2 regions of the Priestia sp. YIM B13486 genome follow, and region 2 is predicted to be linked to the other one. Evidence: riboswitches for the same ligand, from Rfam matches in the RefSeq annotation. Region 2 holds a riboswitch; the other holds the start of a gene.
The links. A riboswitch is a leader RNA that binds a small molecule or an ion and turns the genes downstream of it on or off. The one in region 2 is predicted to bind cyclic di-GMP.

Region 1: it holds a riboswitch for cyclic di-GMP, as region 2 does, so the genes downstream of both, ACFX4G_RS21715 (anti-repressor SinI family protein) here and ACFX4G_RS12300 (anti-repressor SinI family protein) in region 2, are expected to answer to the same signal.

What each region holds. Positions count from the first base shown of each region.
Region 1 covers NZ_JBHZOZ010000010.1:71,582-81,612, reverse strand. Annotated here, with positions in the region: gene ACFX4G_RS21770 (hypothetical protein) at 1-323, opposite strand, end outside; gene ACFX4G_RS21765 (hypothetical protein) at 553-822, shown strand; gene ACFX4G_RS21760 (HU family DNA-binding protein) at 1,088-1,360, shown strand; one part of gene ACFX4G_RS21755 (IS3 family transposase) at 1,499-2,388, opposite strand; one part of gene ACFX4G_RS21755 (IS3 family transposase) at 2,388-2,847, opposite strand; gene ACFX4G_RS21750 (stage V sporulation protein S) at 3,012-3,284, opposite strand; gene ACFX4G_RS21745 (hypothetical protein) at 3,451-3,714, opposite strand; gene ACFX4G_RS21740 (hypothetical protein) at 4,342-4,479, opposite strand; gene ACFX4G_RS21735 (YolD-like family protein) at 4,615-4,797, opposite strand; gene ACFX4G_RS21730 (Fur-regulated basic protein FbpA) at 4,842-5,015, opposite strand; gene ACFX4G_RS21725 (SMI1/KNR4 family protein) at 6,034-6,462, shown strand; gene ACFX4G_RS21720 (DinB family protein) at 6,987-7,475, opposite strand; cyclic di-GMP riboswitch class I at 8,034-8,118, shown strand; gene ACFX4G_RS21715 (anti-repressor SinI family protein) at 8,141-8,269, shown strand; gene ACFX4G_RS21710 (anti-repressor SinI family protein) at 8,298-8,441, opposite strand; gene ACFX4G_RS21705 (hypothetical protein) at 8,770-8,916, shown strand; gene ACFX4G_RS21700 (HU family DNA-binding protein) at 9,012-9,284, opposite strand; gene ACFX4G_RS21695 (hypothetical protein) at 9,578-9,802, opposite strand.
Region 2 covers NZ_JBHZOZ010000004.1:49,165-59,195, reverse strand. Annotated here, with positions in the region: gene ACFX4G_RS12320 (DUF979 domain-containing protein) at 1-761, opposite strand, end outside; gene ACFX4G_RS12315 (DUF969 domain-containing protein) at 762-1,466, opposite strand; gene ACFX4G_RS12310 (HPP family protein) at 1,657-2,214, opposite strand; gene ACFX4G_RS12305 (histidinol-phosphatase HisJ family protein) at 2,446-3,237, shown strand; gene ACFX4G_RS12300 (anti-repressor SinI family protein) at 3,282-3,407, opposite strand; cyclic di-GMP riboswitch class I at 3,427-3,519, opposite strand; gene ACFX4G_RS12295 (VanZ family protein) at 3,884-4,366, opposite strand; gene sinI (DNA-binding anti-repressor SinI) at 4,490-4,618, opposite strand; gene ACFX4G_RS12285 (helix-turn-helix domain-containing protein) at 4,829-5,182, opposite strand; gene ACFX4G_RS12280 (hypothetical protein) at 6,168-7,508, shown strand; gene ACFX4G_RS12275 (cellulase family glycosylhydrolase) at 7,471-8,805, shown strand; gene ACFX4G_RS12270 (hypothetical protein) at 8,955-10,031, shown strand, end outside.

The sequences.
Region 1 (10,031 bases), on a different contig from region 2:
TTTCGTAATGTTAACTTTACTAGCGTTTTTACTTCTTGAATACTTATCCATTGTCCTATCCATAATTTTGATATGAATTCAGTTGCATTTTGAGCTTCTATATCTTCAGACCATTGTTCTAACCCTTTTATATAAAGTTTGTTGATATTCATTTCATTCATGAATGTTATAACAGCATTAATATACTTTTTTTCCACTTTCAAATATTCATCCATCTCTACATTTATTCCTACTTCAGAAAAACAGGTCCATTCATCATTGAGAAAGTAACCATTATTATCTCTTTTTAAAGGGTTATATTTCGTTACTCTCCAAGAATACAACTAGCACTCATCTCCTCAGTATAGGTTTTATATATATCTAGTCAACATACCAGAAACTCTTGGGTTTAAAAAGAACTCTGTTTGTTAAAGAGAATTCGGTATACAATTTGTACTTCCTGCAATTTTATTTAACTTATCTTTAAACCAATATAGGAAATAGGCATCAAAAATATTCAGAATAATATAAAACATTAAATGAAAGTAACTTATGGAAAAGGTAGTGAAAGCTATGGCTAAAATCACAGGAAAAGAAAAAGTAGAGTTTTACTTAGATGGAAATTTATTAATGGAAGGTCCAGCCTCTGAATTTTTTAAAGAAGGAAGCATGCACGGGGAAAATATTCCATTAGGTTTAGGAGATAGGTTTGATATGATGAATTTCCCGACAATGGGTGACACAATAAAACTTCGAGTTATGAAAATGAAAGAAGATCTTCTAGCTTCAGGAGAAATTCACACGCTTAAATACTTTCTTTCAAATTATGACGATCAGAAATAATGGCATATCAAAAGCACCCACTAAAACAGCAACGTGTAATTGAAATATATAGATAAATAAATCTATAAAATTATACTTATACTTTTCATCTAAGTATACTTATGCGGAATTTATCATACCAAACAATATATGAATTTTCGTATGTAAATCATACAAAAAGAGGTTTTTTTCACTTTCTATCTAATATTATAAGGTAACAAGTGTGTAGAAGCTAGGTTAACACCTCTACATACTAAGTTAAAATAATAGGATGAGGTGTTTGAATATGAATAAAATGGAACTAGTTAGTGCTGTTGCAACAAAAGCAGAACTAACACAGAAAGATGCTGAAAACGCTGTAAATGCGCTACTGGAAACAATTTATGACACACTTGCCAAGAAAGAAAAAATCCAACTGATTGGATTTGGGACATTTGAAGTGCGGGACCGTGCAGCACGAACAGGTCGTAATCCTCAAACAGGTGAAGAAGTAGATATTCCTGCTTCGAAAGTGGCTGCTTTTAAAGCAGGAAAGGAATTAAAACAAGCTGTTAAATAACTATAGTTTTTGATGAATAAAACCACTATAAATTTAAAATTGATTATAAAGATGGAAACATCAACTCCAATTTTATTATGGTGTATGTTCTCAAAAAACTACCTCCTTGAACTGAACCCAAAAAATTAGACCCTTTATCTAAGCAGCGAATGAGGATTGAACTCTGTATTCTACAGGGGTCAATCCTTTTAATTTTACTTTTATTCGTTTGTGGTTGTAATAAACAATATACCTCTCTAATTCCTGTTGAAAGTGCTCCATACTCTCAAACTCTTGGAGATAGAGTAACTCTGATTTTAATAGACCAAAGAAGTTTTCAATGACTGCGTTATCAAAACAATTTCCCTTACGGGACATACTTTGAGTAATATTGTTTTCTTTAAGTAAATGCTGATATTTTGTCATTTGATAATGCCACCCTTGATCCGAATGGAGTATTGGACGTTCTCCGACTTGTAAGTGATTAAATGCCTCATTCAACATTGTTGTCACAAGGGAAAAAACAGGCCGTTTGTCTATATGATAAGAGACAATTTCACCATTAAAAAGATCTAGAATAGGGGATAAATAAAGCTTCTCTCCAAACAGATGAAACTCTGTAATATCTGTGACCCATTTTTCATTTGGTTTAGACGCTTCAAAGTCGCGTTTAAGAATGTTAGGAGCGATCCTTCCTGTTTTCCCACGGTACGAGCGATATTTTTTGAGTCGCACGAGGCTCTTTAATCCTAATTCTTTCATCAGTCTATATACGGTCTTGTGATTAATAGAATACCCTAGTCTACTCAGCTCTAAGGTAATACGACGGTAACCATATCTACCTTGGTGCTCATGAAAAATATGCTTAATTAGTTGTTTCATCTCTTTGTATTTATCAGGACCCTTAAAAGCTTTCGTCCAGTAATAATAAGTACTACGAGCGATTTTAGCTACCTTTATAAGGTCGACGACCTTATATTCATGCCTTAATTCAAACACTATTTGGGCTTTTTCTCGCTCTTTGATTCCCTTGATGCTTGAACTAAGGCGTTTAACTTTTTTAAATACGCAATTTCCATTCGTAGGTATTCATTTTCCTTTAGTAACTCTTCATTTGTCTTGTCTGTATCAAGATTTTCAGTAGGCTTTTTCTTCATTTTTGGACGACTCCTCTTTTTAGGAAACAGGCCATCCTTACCTTGTTCTTCAAAGGTTCTTTTCCATTTCGCCACCGTTGAGTAAGAAGGAATATTGAATACATATGATGCTTCACGAATAGACGCTCCTGTTTTTTCCATATAAGTTAATACGTCCATTTTAAACTTCACAGAGTAATTTGTATAGGTCGGCTGTAAACCCTTTTCTCCATGTTTTTGATACAATGCCACCCATTTTATAATATCTGATTTAGTGGCGCTCATTAACTTGGCTGTTTCCCTATATGAGTTGCGCTTATTTAGGTACAAATCAATAGCCTTCAACTTATCTTCAAATGTATGTCTAGACATAAAAGCACCCCAATCATTAGAGTTTCTTTGTCTAACAATTGGGGTGCAGTTCACCTGAGGTAGTTTTTTTGCATTTAAAAATGCATACTATATGCTTTTTTAGTTTGTATAACAGCAATTATCGGCAATAACATGCTAAAAAGTCCTTTTTACTTAACGCAAATCTATCGTTTTTTTCTAGGGCTTAAAATTAATTTGATTCCTGTTCGTTCTTCATTATCGATTGAAATATATGTAAACCCAGGAACACAAACCAAATCAACACCACTGGGAGCTACGAATCCCCTTGCAATCGCAACAGCTTTAATCGCTTGATTTAAAGCGCCGGCTCCCATTACTTGAATTTCTACATTACCTCTTTCTCTAAATACGGCTGTAATTGCACCTGCAACTGAACTTGGATTTGATATTGATGATACTCTTAATATAGTATCCATATAAAGTGCTCCTCCTGTTATTTAATCGATTTATTTGATCAATGGAACGAATGTAATTGACGTATCTTTAAATCATATCCATATCCCGATTAAACTGAACTATTAACCGACTCCTAAATGGGTGCCTCAATTAAAGGAGTTAAGACATATATCTCTTAACTTTTGTTTATTTCCCGACCATTCCCATGATAAATGGAGTAAGATCACTCAACTTTATTTTATTGCTAAGAACCTTTAAAAAAACAGTAGAGACATGTTCAGGTATAGGTGTTCGACTATCTACAGTTGCTGTCAAAAAATAATATAAAAAATCAAAATGATTTCCTCTTCTCATGGCATCACTCAAATAATGAGCATAAAGATTATTATTTAATAGCTTCCCCTTTACGACTGTTCCAAAATCATACAATTCATTAACAGTTGTATTCACAATGGATTCCTCCTTCTAAAATTCAGACGGTTAAAAACCGGATACCACATAGTTACTATAAACTGAACGAGAACACTTTTTAACTGCGTGTAGAAGAAACACTCTACTTTCTATAATGAAAATGCTACGTAATATTGCAGGGGGAAGCTGTTACATAAGTGTATTATATTAGAAAACGGGAACTTGTATGAATACGCGTAGAAGATAGTGGAGAAGGGAAAAGTTATCCCTGTAGTAAAGGAGTGTTAATCCCACGGGCAATTTAATTAGCTTGATTTGATGATTTTTGCACTAATACCATATTAAGAGGACTAAAAAGGAATCATTGATAAACTAATAATTAGACTTTCTCCTTACCAGCTTTAAAGAAAATTAGGAAGTTTTATTTTATATATATTCTTTTTTAAACTAAATTCCCCTGCTCTATTTCTTCTAGTAAATCTTTAATCTGTTTACATAAATTAATCCTCAAATTTAACATTACGCTTTCTTTTGACATCAAATTAGCTCCCTATAAAAAGATTTATAACAGCAATAAACGACCTATTCATTCGATTAGAATCATAAGGTCGCCTACATTATTTTCATTTTCATTTTTTATCCTTCCAGTTTGCTTTATTTATAGGTTTATTCTTTTATATTTTCATCTTCTAACTGTCTTAGATTCTCCTCGTCACATTGTTTAAATAAATAAGTAAGGTACGAATGTAGTTCAAATTGGTCCTCCTCAATAAAATCAGACCATATTTGTTTGGTTTCTCTCATCATTCCTCCCCCTTTTTTATTTCACTTTTATATCTTTATGGCTCCTTAACTAGAAATTTCTTATACATACAAAGTGACCATTTATCATAAAAAATAGAGAAAATTCTTCACTAAGTTTAAATCAAATAAAGGAAATCAATAAATGTCTTCAATACCGGATAAACGAATAAAGAAAATATTTTGTTTTTCATCTTTTAAAGACAGGGTCTGTTCATGGAGATTAAGATTATAAACACGGCCTTTACAAGTTTGTAATGACCCATTTTCATAATAATTAACCGTAATTAAACCATTTTTGATTAGTTTTTTCAAAAACATAGATTAACCCTCCTCTTAACAAATGAATTGCGGTTAGCAAAAACTTAAAAAGATAGGTCTTGGATTGCCGGATTAACTATATGATACTCTGTTTCTAACTCATGTAATGTTAATTCATAGAGCTGTTTGTTTCCTTTTTTATAGATTCCTAAATGGATTAAAGAATCTATAATCGAGTTTTTTTTACGTTGTATGTCAGAATAGGGCTGTTCGCTCATTATCCCACCGCCTAAATTCAAAATGGTCTTTCGTATGATTGTCCAACTACTTTAATTCATTATAAAGCATGCCAGTTACAAGGAAATGAAAATGAAGTTAAACTGGTGTAATAAATAAGTAAATTTGATTACATAAGTGAACGCATATTTCCTACCTATTTATTTTATAATCAACTTTTATGGCATCGCTCAATAATATAATATCCCTATGAATTTCACTTTTAAACAGTTCCTTTTCCCAATTCTTGTATTCTTCCCTCAAGCGATTCACTTCTCTTCTAAACAACAAAAGATTGTGTTCATTATGGATTGTAATAAACTCCTTATAAAAACTAACATTAAATACATTATGTTAGTTTTCTCCTGTATATAAAATACTTTCTACAAAACTTCCTATTAATTTACAAAGATTCTAAATTATCATCAAATAATTTTACTCTTTTCAAATAAAAGTAAATGCAAATTTCCACAAAATCTTTCGTTGATTTGAAGTAGAGACCGGTTTGCATGATATAAAATATCTGAAACATCATGCTAAGGAACCCTTTTATTAAGGGTTTTTTGCAGCCTATAAATTGTGACTTCCTGAATAGTCATAAAATCACGAATTTGTGGAGCATTATTTGATATTAAAAAGTAAAAAGAGAAATATTTTTCTAAACGTATGTAGAAAAAGACTCTATTTTTTCTATGAATCATTACATGTGTATTAGAAGTGATTTAGCTCATAAAACCTTTTAGTCAGGTAGGAGGGGCACTCGTGAGAGGGCCTTCCTACCCGACACAACTAGAAAGTATTCTCAACACAGAAAAAATCTCTGAACATAGAAAAACAGAGATTACTACAGAGTGATTGTTCTTATATAATGCAAAGAAAGACTGACCTTTTGTTAGAAAAGTCAAATACATCGTAACATCCTTCAGTCTTTGAAGCTGTGAATTTTCTCACTGCAATTGAAGCAATTATTTGTTATCTTACCAACTTAACATATAATTTTTTAATAAGGAAGGTGAGCCTATGTGGAAGGATTTAATACAAAATATTTCAACAGAATGTGTATATGGAGAACCGGCTAGCATAGAGGACATAGAAGTGCTAGAAAAACTATTTAGTATTCAGATCCCAAAAGAATTAAGAAATTTGTTGTATGAAACAAATGGTGTAAATGATGGTTATGGTTGCTCGTTAATTTGGTCTATAGAGAAAATTATAAGAGAGAATTTAAGTTTAGGAGACAGAATGGAGGACACATACATTCCTTTTAACAATTTGTTGTTTTTCGCAGATGCAGGGAATGGCGATATGTTTGGATATTCAACATCAGATAGATCCATAAAACAAAATGGTATTTATGTTTGGAATCATGAGACCAATCAAAGAACTCAGACTGCACCTTCTTTAAAAGATTTTGTAGAAGGGTGGATAAGTGGAAAGTTAAGCATTTAAATAGCTCTTTTTTTATTAAGTGCAATTTATTATAAGTAAGTTCCCATAATGACTCTTTCCGATGCACAACTAATAAAAGGGCTTTGGATAAATAATACGTACTGCATAAAAAATGTTACGTTTAGATAAATGCAGAAACGCCAAAAAAATTTATTTATTAATCATATGAATGTGATATATTTGTAGCGAAACTGATTATATTTTACAAATTTTATCTAATACTCAAAAATAAAAGGCTACATCATTTCATTATGGTGTAGCCTTTTATTTTGTTAATGTTCAGGGTTGTCCAATATAGGTAGTCTAAAAAGGTACACCTTTTTAGACGGTAAAAAAATAAACGATAATGCGTCTATTTAATTGTCACTTTAGGAGTTATTTTGCACCTTTTTCAAGCGATATTTTGCACTATAAATAAATATAAAAAGTCCAATTTCTCAATATTAAAATTAAGAAATTGGACTTTTATCATCACTTCGGAATAGTGCTCTATAGTGGAATAACTGTAAAGCTAATAAAACTTTTTAAAAGCTGCGTTTCCTTGCCCAAGCTCCTTGCATTTTACTAAGGAATACAATTTGCCCAATATGATATGCGTCGTGCATTGCTAAACTCTTCAGTTCAAGCACTAATGGATTGTCATCAGGAATCGGTCTATACAAATCTTCTAGTTCTGATTTTGCTAGTATTTTTTCAAGTTCACGATGAACAGAAAAGTATTCTTGTTTTGTTTCCTTCCAATTTTGAAAGGTCTCAGTTGGTAATCGATATGTAGCGCCATTATTTTCTGCCTTTGGTTCATTTGCTGTTTCACCTAGAAAGCGTAACAGAATTCTCTTTTCATAGAAAAGTAAATGACAAACTAATTCCCAAATGGAATGTGCCCCTTCAACTGGTTTCCAAATTGCCTGTTCCAAAGTAATATTCTCTAGTACTTTTTCAAGTGGTGGAAACCAGTCTTCTTTATCTAAGCAGCTTGCCCATTGTTGTAACAAAAGTGTCCTTACATCCATTTTCTATTCCCTCCAATCTTATCCCTTTTAATAGATAATCCCATTGGTCAATATTCATTTGCGGCATGTTGTTCTGGCATAACTTACAATTTCGAGATGAACCATCTGATTACCTCCCTTACCCAATTGCTGAACAACGTTAAAAAAGCACACATTTTATTATTTGTTCCAAAACTCGTCCTTTTCTGAACACGCTTCTTCTTGATTTGAAAGAGGCGTGTTTTATTGTCAAAAATGTTACAAAACCCTGTTCACTTTTCTATGTTCAATAACTTATTTATTTTTATCTTATGTTATAATAATATGCAAAATAGCACTTAAAATAAGTGCAAATTACCTTTTAAAGTGACAATTTAATCTTATAAACAATCCTTTTTAGACGTATTAAAAATACTAGGCCTTATTGTACGCTTGGTTTACGTCTCTTCCCAGCTGATAACTCTCAGCATTGTTTTTGGAGTTAGGAATAGTTATTTAATTCAGAAAATAATTATAAGAATACTTATTTCGACATATTTCAACATCCATTATGTAGTAATATTTATATAAATTTACACATTCAGATAAAGGCAAACTAGTTGAAAAGCTAGGACGCAAAGCTACAGGTCTAAAGTCAATTGACTATGACAGCTGAGCCTCCTGAAAATCTGGAGGAATTTATGTTTATGGACAGTAAAAAAGAAGTAATAACGCCACATTTAGACCAAGAATGGATTAGACTTATCCAAGAGGCTAAGGAAGTAGGGTTATCGGTTAAAGAAGTAAAAGCATTCTTAGATAATACACAAACCTAGTGATAACAAAAAACATTAGATAGGCACGCTATCTAATGTTTTTTGCTATCGTGTTATCTTGAGATTTTGCTTCTAGAAACTGTTTAAATTCTTCTTTACTCACATTTGAATTCATTGCATCTTTAACTAGCTTCATCCACTCTTCTGGCAGAACTGCTATAGACTTTTTCATAATAGTACCTCCTTACATAAATCCTTTTTATCATTTACCGTTTATTTTAAGCTTAAAACCCTATTTTATAGTGACCATCCACTATATTACAACTAAATAGTTAATCCTCTTTACTTTAATCGACTATAGATAGCTTTTTATGTAGTGAAAAATAAAATTCTTTCTATTATTCTTCCGGAGTCACCGCATTTTTTATACTCTGATATTCCCTTCACCGACGAGAAAAAGTATCTTCACTTATAGATTTAGCATAAGGAGTGGATTTTTCAACATAATTATAATAAGGAGAAATTGCACCTATTAAGTAACCTAAAGGTGGTGAGTACTTATGAAAAACAGGGATAAAAGACGAAAAAAGAAACGTGATTTTTTAAAGGATTACTTAAAAAACAAGTTAGGTAATTGGAAACCTGGACTTGGCAAAGAGCCTACCTCAAACTCTAAGACGACACAAGAAAATAGAAACCTTGATTAGGTAATATTTGTGTGTAGGTATTTAGAAGTTTTTCACCGTGAAAAATAGCCCCCTTTAGAAGTCTATCTCTAGAGAGGGCTGATTATAAGACATATTTATTTAACGGCTTCTTTTAATTCTTTTCCTGGTTTAAAAGCAGGAGCCTTTGAAGCCGGAATTGTCATTTCCTCACCTGTTTGAGGGTTACGACCTGTACGGGCTGCACGTTCACGTACTTCAAATGTTCCAAATCCAATCAACTGAATTTTTTCTTCTTTCGCAAGTGTGTTAGAAACCGTCTCAAACAACGCTTCCACAGCTTTTTTAGCATCTTGCTTTGATAGTTCTGCTTGTGTAGCAACCGCATCTACTAGTTCAGTTTTATTCATATTCAAACACCTCATTCTCTAATTTTAGATCATATGTAGAGATGCTAACATATCATAGCTTTTACACACTTGTCACTTAATAAGGTTAGGTAAAAGGGAGATGATTTTTTAATTTAGCTCAAACTAATATCATATTTCCCAACCGCCTAAATTCTAATAAGCCTTTGCTCCCGTTGAGCAAAGGCTACTTTTTTGGCGAGTTTCTTCTATAAAATATGTCATTTTGAAAAGACTTTTGTGTAAGTAAAATTAGTCGCTCTAAAAGGATGGATCTTTTTAGAGCGACTAATTTTTTATGACTCTTTCGAGAGGCAATCATGAGTATGAACTCTATTAGCAGCAACTACAAACCTTGATTTTCCTTCTTGGCATTCATGAGCGATTTCGATATCGCCACAATAAGGACAAGTGAGGTATCCTCTTGATTGCAAATGATTAAAGCTAATTATTTCCTCAGGTTTAAAAACGTCCATTCTTATTCCATAATGAGTACAAGCAACTTTTTTTATGCTTATCATAGGATTTCTTCCTCCTCTTTCTTATTGTGTATTGGTTCATTATTAGTATATAAGATGGTTATGGATAATTTAACCTTTTTAGTTAATTCGTCTCGAATATTTAGAAAATTAAATTGTAAAGGAATTATTGAACAAAAGAATTGAAGGTAAATTCTACTTGTATAAATTAAGGAACGTATTCTCATCATAACGAACATCGAACTAAAAACAATAAACGTGAGATAGCTTT
Region 2 (10,031 bases):
TTTCCTCCGTGCATATGTACAATCAGCGGAAGACCAATACCTCCCGTAATAACGGCAAACGCCGCGAAGGCATTTCCCATTACAATTGTAAATAGCAGCATTCCTAGACAATAAGCCAGCACAGCAACAAACGCATAGTTAGTTGGCAAAATATCACTTACAATATCTGAAACGACTGTTCCAACGCCTGACTTTGAAAAGATGCCGCCAAGCGCAGCAAGCATTTGCGGTAAAATAACCGCCCAGCCTACTGCTTGAAGCAAGCGGCTTCCTTCTTTAACAGGTACGTCCATTTTTGCTTTGGTGACGCCCATTGAAGCGATAAACGCAATAACAGCTGCGATTGCTAATGAAATTAACGTGACTTTTTCTGGGTCAATTAATGCCCAGTTTCCAAACTTGATCTTGCCAAAAAGAAGGGTACCGATAATCGTAAAAATAGGAATAAATAAAGCCGGTAAAAAGATTTTGTTTTTTAATCGCTGCGCGTGAGCCGTTCGTTCTTCAGCAGGTGTTTCAGCTTCATTAGACTTAGTTACTCGGTTAAATGAAGCAAGCAGCACCATGATAATGACCAAACATCCTATATAAAAAGGCGGAATCACGTTGCCAAATAAAAACGTAACGGAAAACAGCGCCCAAAATAGGGAAGATCCTAAACGGTTAGGATGGTTGTGGTCGCGTGCAATTCGAATCGCGATAAAAGCGACAATAATACCGAGTAAGTAGTAAATTGTATCGAGCGTCAAGATGCTTTTCATTTAGCTTGCCTCCGTCTTTGAAGATGATGTTGGTTTGTGCTTCGTCATTTTTTTATGAATACGTCGGTCTAGCTGAAGGAAACGAAGGGCACTGATCAGCAGCGCTGCGATGGCTGTTGGAATACCCCAAAGCGCCATATCCCAGACGTCAACGTGAATGCCTACGGAGTCGAAGAATCCTTTCATTAAAAGAATTCCACCCGTAGCGATAAAGATATCTTCGCCGAAAAACCAGCCCGTATTTTCAGCTGCCGCGGCATGAGCGCGAATATCTTCTTTTACTTTAGGCGGAAGCTCTCCGTATTTTGCACGAGCAGCGCCTTCAGACATAGGTGCGACTAACGGACGCACAGACTGAGCATGTCCTCCAATATTTAATCCAACTGCGGCTGAGATTTCACGGATAAAAAGATATATAAGTAAAACATTTCCAGAAGAAGCGTTTTTCGCTTTTTTAATCAGTACTTCCGCTTGTTCTTTTAACCCGTATTTTTCTAACACGCCAAAGATAGGAAGAGTAAGTAAAATAGCCATAGACATATAGCGGTTATCTACAAAAAATTGGCCGAACATTGTAATTACTTCATGAAGTGACAAACCTGACACAAGGCCAGTCACGATGCCTGCAACAGTTACTACAAGCAGCGTGTTTAAACGAAATAAAAATCCCGCTGCCACTAGCAAAACCCCGATTAATTTCAACATGAAAAATCCCCCTTAAGTATGTATAAATCGTGCTGTAAATTCACCTCCAATGCTTTTCTAAAAAAACAAAGACGTCTTGAGTATAAACAATTCTGAAAATTAAAACAAGATACTTGAGGCATAAAATAGTTTGATTAGTGAAATAAGTGTAAAAGAAAAAAGCTTTGGAATTTTATATTCCAAAGCTTTTTTAAACCCAATACCTGGGATACTGCCGGTCTTGAAATAAATTATTATACACGGTAGAAATCAGCACCACCACACAAGCACAAAGTATAATAACCCCTAAAAATCCCCAACCCGCTCCTGTGTTAATCGCTACAATCGCACTAGCCGCCGCGGGAGGATGAACGGTTTTGGTAAGAATCATTAAAATAAGAACAAAAGCCAGCACAATGGCGATAGTGATTAGACTTCGATGAAATAAACTCCAAATAATAAGTGCTGAAACCGTTGCGAGCAAGTGCCCTCCAAGCACGTGACGAGGCTGTGATAAAGGCCCTTTATGAGCACCGAAGACAAGTACGCAGGTTGCGCCAATTGGAGCGAGTGCCATTGGATAACCCAGCGCTAGTGCAATCGCGCTGCTGATGATAATCGCAATTAAGCCTCCAATAGAAGAAACGACCGCGTCTCTATAATTGATTTTCGCTTCTTCTTTTAATTCTCCTTTCATCTTTTTCGTATAAGAGCTTAGGTAAGACAGAAAGGGGCTTTTTGTTTGTGAAAAACTTTTTTCAAATTCCATTTCTTATTTCCTTTCCCTTGTGTAAGTAAAAGTTGTTTGTCAAGTTGTATGTCAGAACCTCTGCTATATTAAGTTAGTTTATAAGAAAAGAAGGATTACTGGAAGAGGAAAAATATCTTTTTTTATTGGAAATACTTTTTATGAACGAAAAAAGGCGGGATAAGGGGGAAAAGGGTATCTATGTGCAGTAAGTGCAGGAGAGATGTATAATAAACCTAGAGGTGACTAATTATGTATCTAGTAGACTACCATCATCACACAAATAATTCATTTGACTCACAGGCAGTTATGAAAGAAGTGTGCGAGCAGGCTGTAAAAAACGGCATAAACGAAATTTGTTTTACCGAACACTTTTCATTAAATCCATTAGCACCAACATACGGTCATATGGATTTTGATAAATATGAACGAGAACTAGCGGAATGCAGAGATCAGTTTCAAGATCAGCTAGTGATTAAAAAAGGAATTGAAGTTTGTGAGCCGCACTATTTAAAAGAAAAATATCAAAAAACAATGAAGCAGGAGAACTTTGATTTTATTTTAGGATCAGTTCATAACATTAATAACATCAAGCTACGTAAACATTTGGAGCTGAACGATAAAGAAGCAATTTACCGCGCTTATTTTAACGAAATGTATAAGCTAGTAAGCGAAGCGGATATTGATGTCTTGGCTCATTTAGATTTAATGAAGCGCTATGCGTTTGAGCAATACGGGATATATGACTTTGATCAATTTAAAGATATTCTTACGGATATTTTGAAAAAAGCAATTGATCGCAATATCGGAATTGAAATTAACACTTCAGGCATAAGAGGGAAGCTGGGAGAAGCGCTGCCTGCTCTTGAAGTCGTTGGACTGTACCGCGATTTAGGAGGAGAAATCTTAACGGTTGGATCTGATTCACACTTTGCCGAAACTGTCGGAGCGCATATGAAAGATGCAATTGAGATGGCGAAACAGTGCGGATTTACGGAGATTTATACGTTTGACCAGCGTCAGCCAAAAGGAATAAAAATATAAGTGATAGTAAAAGCACGCTTCAATATAAAAGAAGCGTGCTTTTACTATTGGTTGTTCTTATTCGTTAATAAGAATTCTCGGACGTCTTCTATTTTTAATCCGAGTTCATGAGCGGCTTTTATTAGATCAATCCATTCCTGATCTACTGCTAATTTTTTATCTGTGTTCATCACTATTCATCCACCCTTGTCAGGGAACCCAGCCATCTTAGCATGTTGTAAACATTACCTTAGACCTGAAGCTTTGCGTCACTGCTTTTCAGCAGCTTTGCCTTTATCTGAATAAATTTTTTTAATAACTATTATTATTTTAGTGGAAAACTAGCAGAAATGGTGTCGAAATAGGTCGAGGTTTTAAAAAAACATTTTACATCCATCTTTATATCCTAAAACGGGTGGATAGTAAAATGATTGAACTAGAAAACGAATGTTTTTGTTGATTCACAAGTTGTTATTCATACGCAGTGTTCAAAATAAAAGAAAGAAACACAATAAGGAGAGATGAACATGAACTAGGTAAATACCTACAAGGCGTGGAGAGGCTTGGGAGACCTACAGCCACAATTAAAAGCAAAGCTGCAGCAGAAGGTATTTAAACGAATAGAGATCCATAAAACCATAAAAAAATGAACCCTTTCTATCGGGGTTCATTTTTTTATGGAAGAACTATACTTGTTTCTTTCGGCTCTTCTGTGCTTTGTTTTACTTTTATATAGAAGAAATAAAAACAAAGCCCCTCCAAATGAGTCAATAAGTACATCTACAATTCGGCCGTCTCGGCCAATAATAAAAGCTTGGTGAACCTCGTCCAAAAAAGCAAAGCACGCAAGCAAAAGTCCTGCTTTTACATAGCGCCCAGGCTTTTCTTTTAAGTTCCAATAAATTAAAACAGCTAATATACCAAAAAAGGAAATATGAGCAATTTTACGAAGGATAAACTCTAGATTAAATCCGTAGCTGTAGGAAGTATAAAACTCACTGCCCGGTTTTAAAATAGACCAAAGCGTAGCGTTATGGTCCCAAACAGAAGAATTACTCCAGCTGCTTGGATCTGTGACCTGTAAATGAGGTGTGTGGGAAAAATGAGCGATGCTAAGCATCATTAAGATAACAGCGATTTTTTTTATCATGATGACATTTCCTTTATTTTACTTGATTGTATTAGCTTAAGGAAAAAAAGAGAAAAAAGCAAGAAATTTAAGTATTGATAACAAAATTTTTAAACGGCCCAGCATAAAAGAAGCAAAATTCAGTTAATTTTGTTTACTTTCTTGAACAAACTTCTTTATCTCCTCAATGGACAAGCCCATTTCATAGGCTTGTTTCATGAGTAAAATCCACTCTTTCTCTAAATCTACTTTTTCTTTTAATTTGTCAGTCATGATTATTCCTCCCCGGACCTTAAGGAGTAAAGCTGTCGTGGTTGAAAAAGCTCTCGATACTAGCCTTACTTACTTTTATTAACAATTATACAAACAATCGATTTTACTTTGCAAATATTATACAGAATATAGTTATAAAGGATTATTTATAAATGAGTAGAAATAGGCAAAAAGAAGTTAATCTGAGTAGTGTAGCGCAGTGTTTTTTACTTAATGCCCAGAATCCTTAACCGCCTGCAGATTTTTTTTGAAGGACAGGTACTGATAGAATTCGATAAAATCCTCCTTGGTCATGCCTTGACCTATAGCTTTATTTAACAGCTCCATCCATTCTTCTGTAACATAAGGAGTAGCTTCTACATGTTCATTTGTTTCATCAATTAAATAATCAACGCTTGTGCCCAAAGAAGCAGCAATTTTATGAAGCATCTGCAGGGAAGGGTTTGAATTTGAACCCTTTTCAATTTGTGAAAGGTAGGATTTTGATATTTGTGCTTTCTCCGCCAGTCTAGTAATAGAATAACGTTTTTGCAGTCTCATTTCTTTAATGCGATCACCGATCACGTGAAAACCTCTCCTTTATATGTAGCATCTGTTGTTCATTATAAAGGATTTTTTTATGTTTTCAATATAAAAATGTTAAAAAAAAACGTTAAAATCACCTTTTCGTTCTTTTTTAAGAACAAAAAGGTGTTTGTCTCTAATTTTTATGTCTAGTCATTATCTTCTTTACTGGAATTTTTAAGTGCTTATTTATATAGAGAAAACATATGATAAATCGGTTTTATTTTGTTCTTGTAAGGAACTTTAATTGGCACAATAGGAAGAAATATATTCCAATAGAAGGTTGTCTATAGAAAAGGAGAGATCCATAAAAAAATTTAACTCCATTAAAGCTTTAAATACTTTGTATACGAAAATTAAATTAGTGAAAATAGAAAAATTGCTACCCAATAAAGAAGGTCAAAAGGAAGAAGCACGCACAGTTTTAAATAAAGTGACTTCGTTTTTTCTATTTCCCCGATAAATGTAATGTTCAACTTAAAATCCATTGTAGCTTGAAACCTCATCCGAAAAGCAAAATTTGAATGATTATAAAAAGCAAGCTTAAGTGTGCATCTACTAAGTAATTTGTACTTTTTCTAAGAAGAGAAGTACAAATTTATGTTTTATAGCTCATCAAATTTTTTATAGATAGTTTTAATTATAATGTTTATAGAAGTAGCTTTTGCGAAAGTGGTGTATACTTTTATATATTAATAAGTGTAGAAAAAAACTTTTATAAATATAACTAAAAAGTGGTGCTAAAAGTAATATTTAACTAGAAGTAACCCTCCAGGTCTATCATTACGTAACATCAGTCTACAGTATTATTGCTTCATTCTAATTCTTTTTTATAACCCAGTATAGGAGTCTAATAGCTGAAAATTTAATAGTATATTAATTAAATTCTCTTTCTACCAAAAACAGATTGATAATAAAGGTCATTTGATATAAATTATTTAGTAATGAAGTAAATTACTGGATTCTAGGAAGGCGGATTTATAATATGAACAAAAAACGTAGTAAGGAATTTTTCTTATTATATTTCATTTTAGCAAGCTATATGGTTTCATTTGATGTGTTTATGGTTGTGAAATTAGGAGGATTTTCATTTAGATTTTCTCAAATATTGTTGGCAATTCCCATTCTTTTTTTTGTAATCAATCTATTAATACGAGGCAAATTTAAACCTTTCTTAGGTTATGTACCACTACTGTTATGGTTCTTTTTTATAGCTTTATTTATTCCTAATACAACCTATCTAGTTAGGAATATAAATTATGCTGTTTGGATGTTGTTTAATATTATGTTGATATTCTCCTTTGTTCATTACGTCAATTCGAAAGAAAGGGTTATTAAATTAATTAAAATTTATTTATACTCTTTTCTATTTGTAGGAAGCTGGGGTATTATGCAATTTCTATTATCACTTGCTGGAATAAAGCCCTTTCTAGCAACTCAATGGTGGCCAAATGGAATTGTTCGTGTAAATGGATTCTCTTATGAACCATCTTATTTTGCAACATATATGTTAATAGGTTGGTCTTTAGTTCTCTATCTACAGATAAAAAAATCTACTTTGTTATCTAAAAGAATGCTGAATTTAATAGTTTGTGTCACGACACTTTCTATTGTGTTAAGTTCCTCACGTATGGGAATAGTAATATGTCTTTTATGGATGATGGGATATTTAGTTATATTTACAAGGTATCTATTAAAAAGTCAAGTACATTTGGGTTACTTAAAACCTGTTCTTATTTTTGGAATAGGTATTTCTTTAGCAGCTTCACTAGTATTATTGGACAATAGCGGGAAATTTGATTTTCTACTAGCGGGAACTGGGCTACATGGAACCGCTAGTCACTCTTTAGACGATAGAAGTACAGGCTTTGAAGATACTATCAGCGTATTTGAAGAAAACCCTTTGGTCGGTCGCAGCTTAGGGGGGATTGCTCCTGCGATTGGAGGTCTTCATAATGTTTTAGTAACGAATCAAGAACAAGCAAAGCCATTTGAAGGCTTATCAACTTTTGCAGAAGTATTAGCAGCTAGTGGTATAATAGGTTTTTTACCATTCATCCTGTACATCATAATACTAATTATTTCACCGTTGAAGCTCTCGAGAAAAGTTAGAGATAAGGAAACAAGCAAAATTTTGATAGGAATGACAGTTTCGTTAATTGCAGAATTAATAATATTACAGTTTAATCAAAATATATCAAGACTATATCTTTGGTACCATATAGGACTATTATCAGCAACATATAATGTATACCAGAAGGAGTATATTATATTTAAAAAGCAAACCTATGTTAAACCTGAATCGAATGACCAGTTGGCGATGTGAGTTTGAGTATATTATTGAGGTGAGAATAATTAAGAAGAAATATTTAATCTTTATAGTCTTTCCTTGTTTAATTAGTTTGTTTTTATTAGTGCAGTGTAATAAAAAGACAGATGTCCCAAATAATAAAAAAAATGAATCTCTAGAACTAACGAGTAATTTAGGAATTAATGTGCATGGATCAATAACGGAAAATGATATCAAAATGATAAAGGAAGCTGGATTTCATTGGGTAAGGCTAGATTTAACTTGGGCCAATATTGAAACTGAAAAAGGTGTCTATGACTTCGAAAAGGGTGGTTATGATAAAATACACGATATATTAATAAAAAATGGTATCCATCCTTATTATATTCTTGATTACTCCAATCCCATTTATGAACAGGAAAAGTCTATCGTAACCGAAACCGGAAGAGAAGCATTTAAAAACTTTGTGAAAGCAACTATTCACAGGTACAAAGACAATGGAGCTGTATGGGAAATTTGGAATGAACCAAATAGTTCGGACTTTTGGAGGCCACAACCTAGTTACGAAGAATATTTTCTTTTAGTTGAAGAAGTAGCCCCTGTAATTAAGAAAGAGGACAAATCAAGTATTGTAGTAGCTCCTGCTCTTAACGGAATTAATGAAGATTCTCTACATTGGTTAGAAGCAACTTTTAAAAGAGGTATATTAAGGCATATTGATGCTGTTTCTGTTCACCCGTATCGCCAACACCATCCCGAAACCGTAGTGAATGATTATGCAAAAGTGGAGCAACTTATAAAAGAGTATTCTCCAAGGGACATTCCTGTAATCTCAGGAGAATGGGGTTATTCTATGGAGCATACAGAAAACAGACGTGAGGGTGAATTAAAACAGGCTAGTTATGCTACAAGAGTAATGTTAATTAATTCTTGGAGAAATATACCTGTTAGTATATGGTATAATTTTAGGAATGACGGAAATAATCTAAATAATAGTAGTAACAACTTTGGAACTTTATGGAGTGACAATGAACCTAAATTAACTTATAGGGCGATTAAAAATCTCTCCTCAATATTAAAAGGTTATCATTATACTAAAAAAATAGAGAATGGTCAGCCAAATGATTATATTTTTAAATTATCTAACAAAAAAGGGAAAGAAATTTTGGTTTTTTGGACATCAGATACAGACCATTATGTAAATATAAATATGACTTCGGGGAAAGGACAGTTAATATCTATGTTAGGAGAAAGACAAGATATTCAATGGAATCAAAAGCAGATTTCTTTAAAACTTACTTCTAGCCCTCATTATCTTATAATAAATAAATAAATAAATAAAACACCTGTTTAAAAACAGGTGTTTTATTTATTTATTATATAAGCTTGGCACAAACCTATCGTATAAGGAATACAATAATTATATAAGTTAACTAGTGGGTTTATATCACTAAATAAACTAATGGAGTGTGGTGATGAAATATGTTAAAAGCTTTTTATTATAAATGTCTAAAAACTCTAGAAAGTAAAATTAATAAGCTATCAGGCAGATACTTCTTTGAAGGTAAAAGAGATGATTCACAAATTAAAGTAAATACGTCTAAAATAATGGAGAACGAAATTACACAAACGTTACAGTTAGATACGTTGATTGACCCTCGTATGGCTGGGGAAAAAGATGATACTGGTAGAATAAAGAGAGCTATATGGAAGGCTACTAGTTTAAAGACTGAATTTAAATTACCAGTAGGAAAATATATTGTGTCTGATACTTTATTTTCAAATAATGATGAAATTAAGGAAATGAAATTTACTGGTGCTGCAGAAGAAGGGGTAATAATTAAAACAAGACTTACGGGCACCACGCCCTTGTTCTCCTTTAGGAATAATCAAGGAATATTTAATGGTATAACATTAGAAAACGTAACAATTGAACCAGATCAAGGATATGAATATGGTGGCACAGCCCTTTATTTAGATGGACAATGCTATGGACAGTTTAGAAATATCAACATTACAAAGTTAAACTACGGAATCTGGTTGCATAATAATACTACAGGTTCCTTTACAGAAAGTAATAAATTTGATCAAATTAACATTAGAAATTGTACCGAATCCATTCGTATTGAACAGGGAAATGGAAATGATAGCTTCCATGGAAATGATTTTGAGGGAGTACATTTAAATATTTACAATGGACAAATAGGGATAAATCATGTTTCGGGATATTTGTATAATGCAAGACTGAACTTCTTCATGTGGGGACATGGACGAGATAGCATCTATATAAATGCCGATGGAAATGCTGAACGTAATGTAGGAAATATAACGTATGAATCTTTTTTTGAGCCTGCTCAAATTAAAGGTTTCGGGAAGTTTTGGTACAGTGGTTTTCTACAAGGGATTGGAGGGCTAGTCAACAACACTGTTAATAGGGATGATGGGCAAGAAGTTTTTGCTTGTAATAACTATTGGAAAATAAGAAAGTATGGAGAGACAGATTTCAATACTGCAGCATTACAAGAAAAAAATCAGAAATATAATGGTTCAGATGGTTTT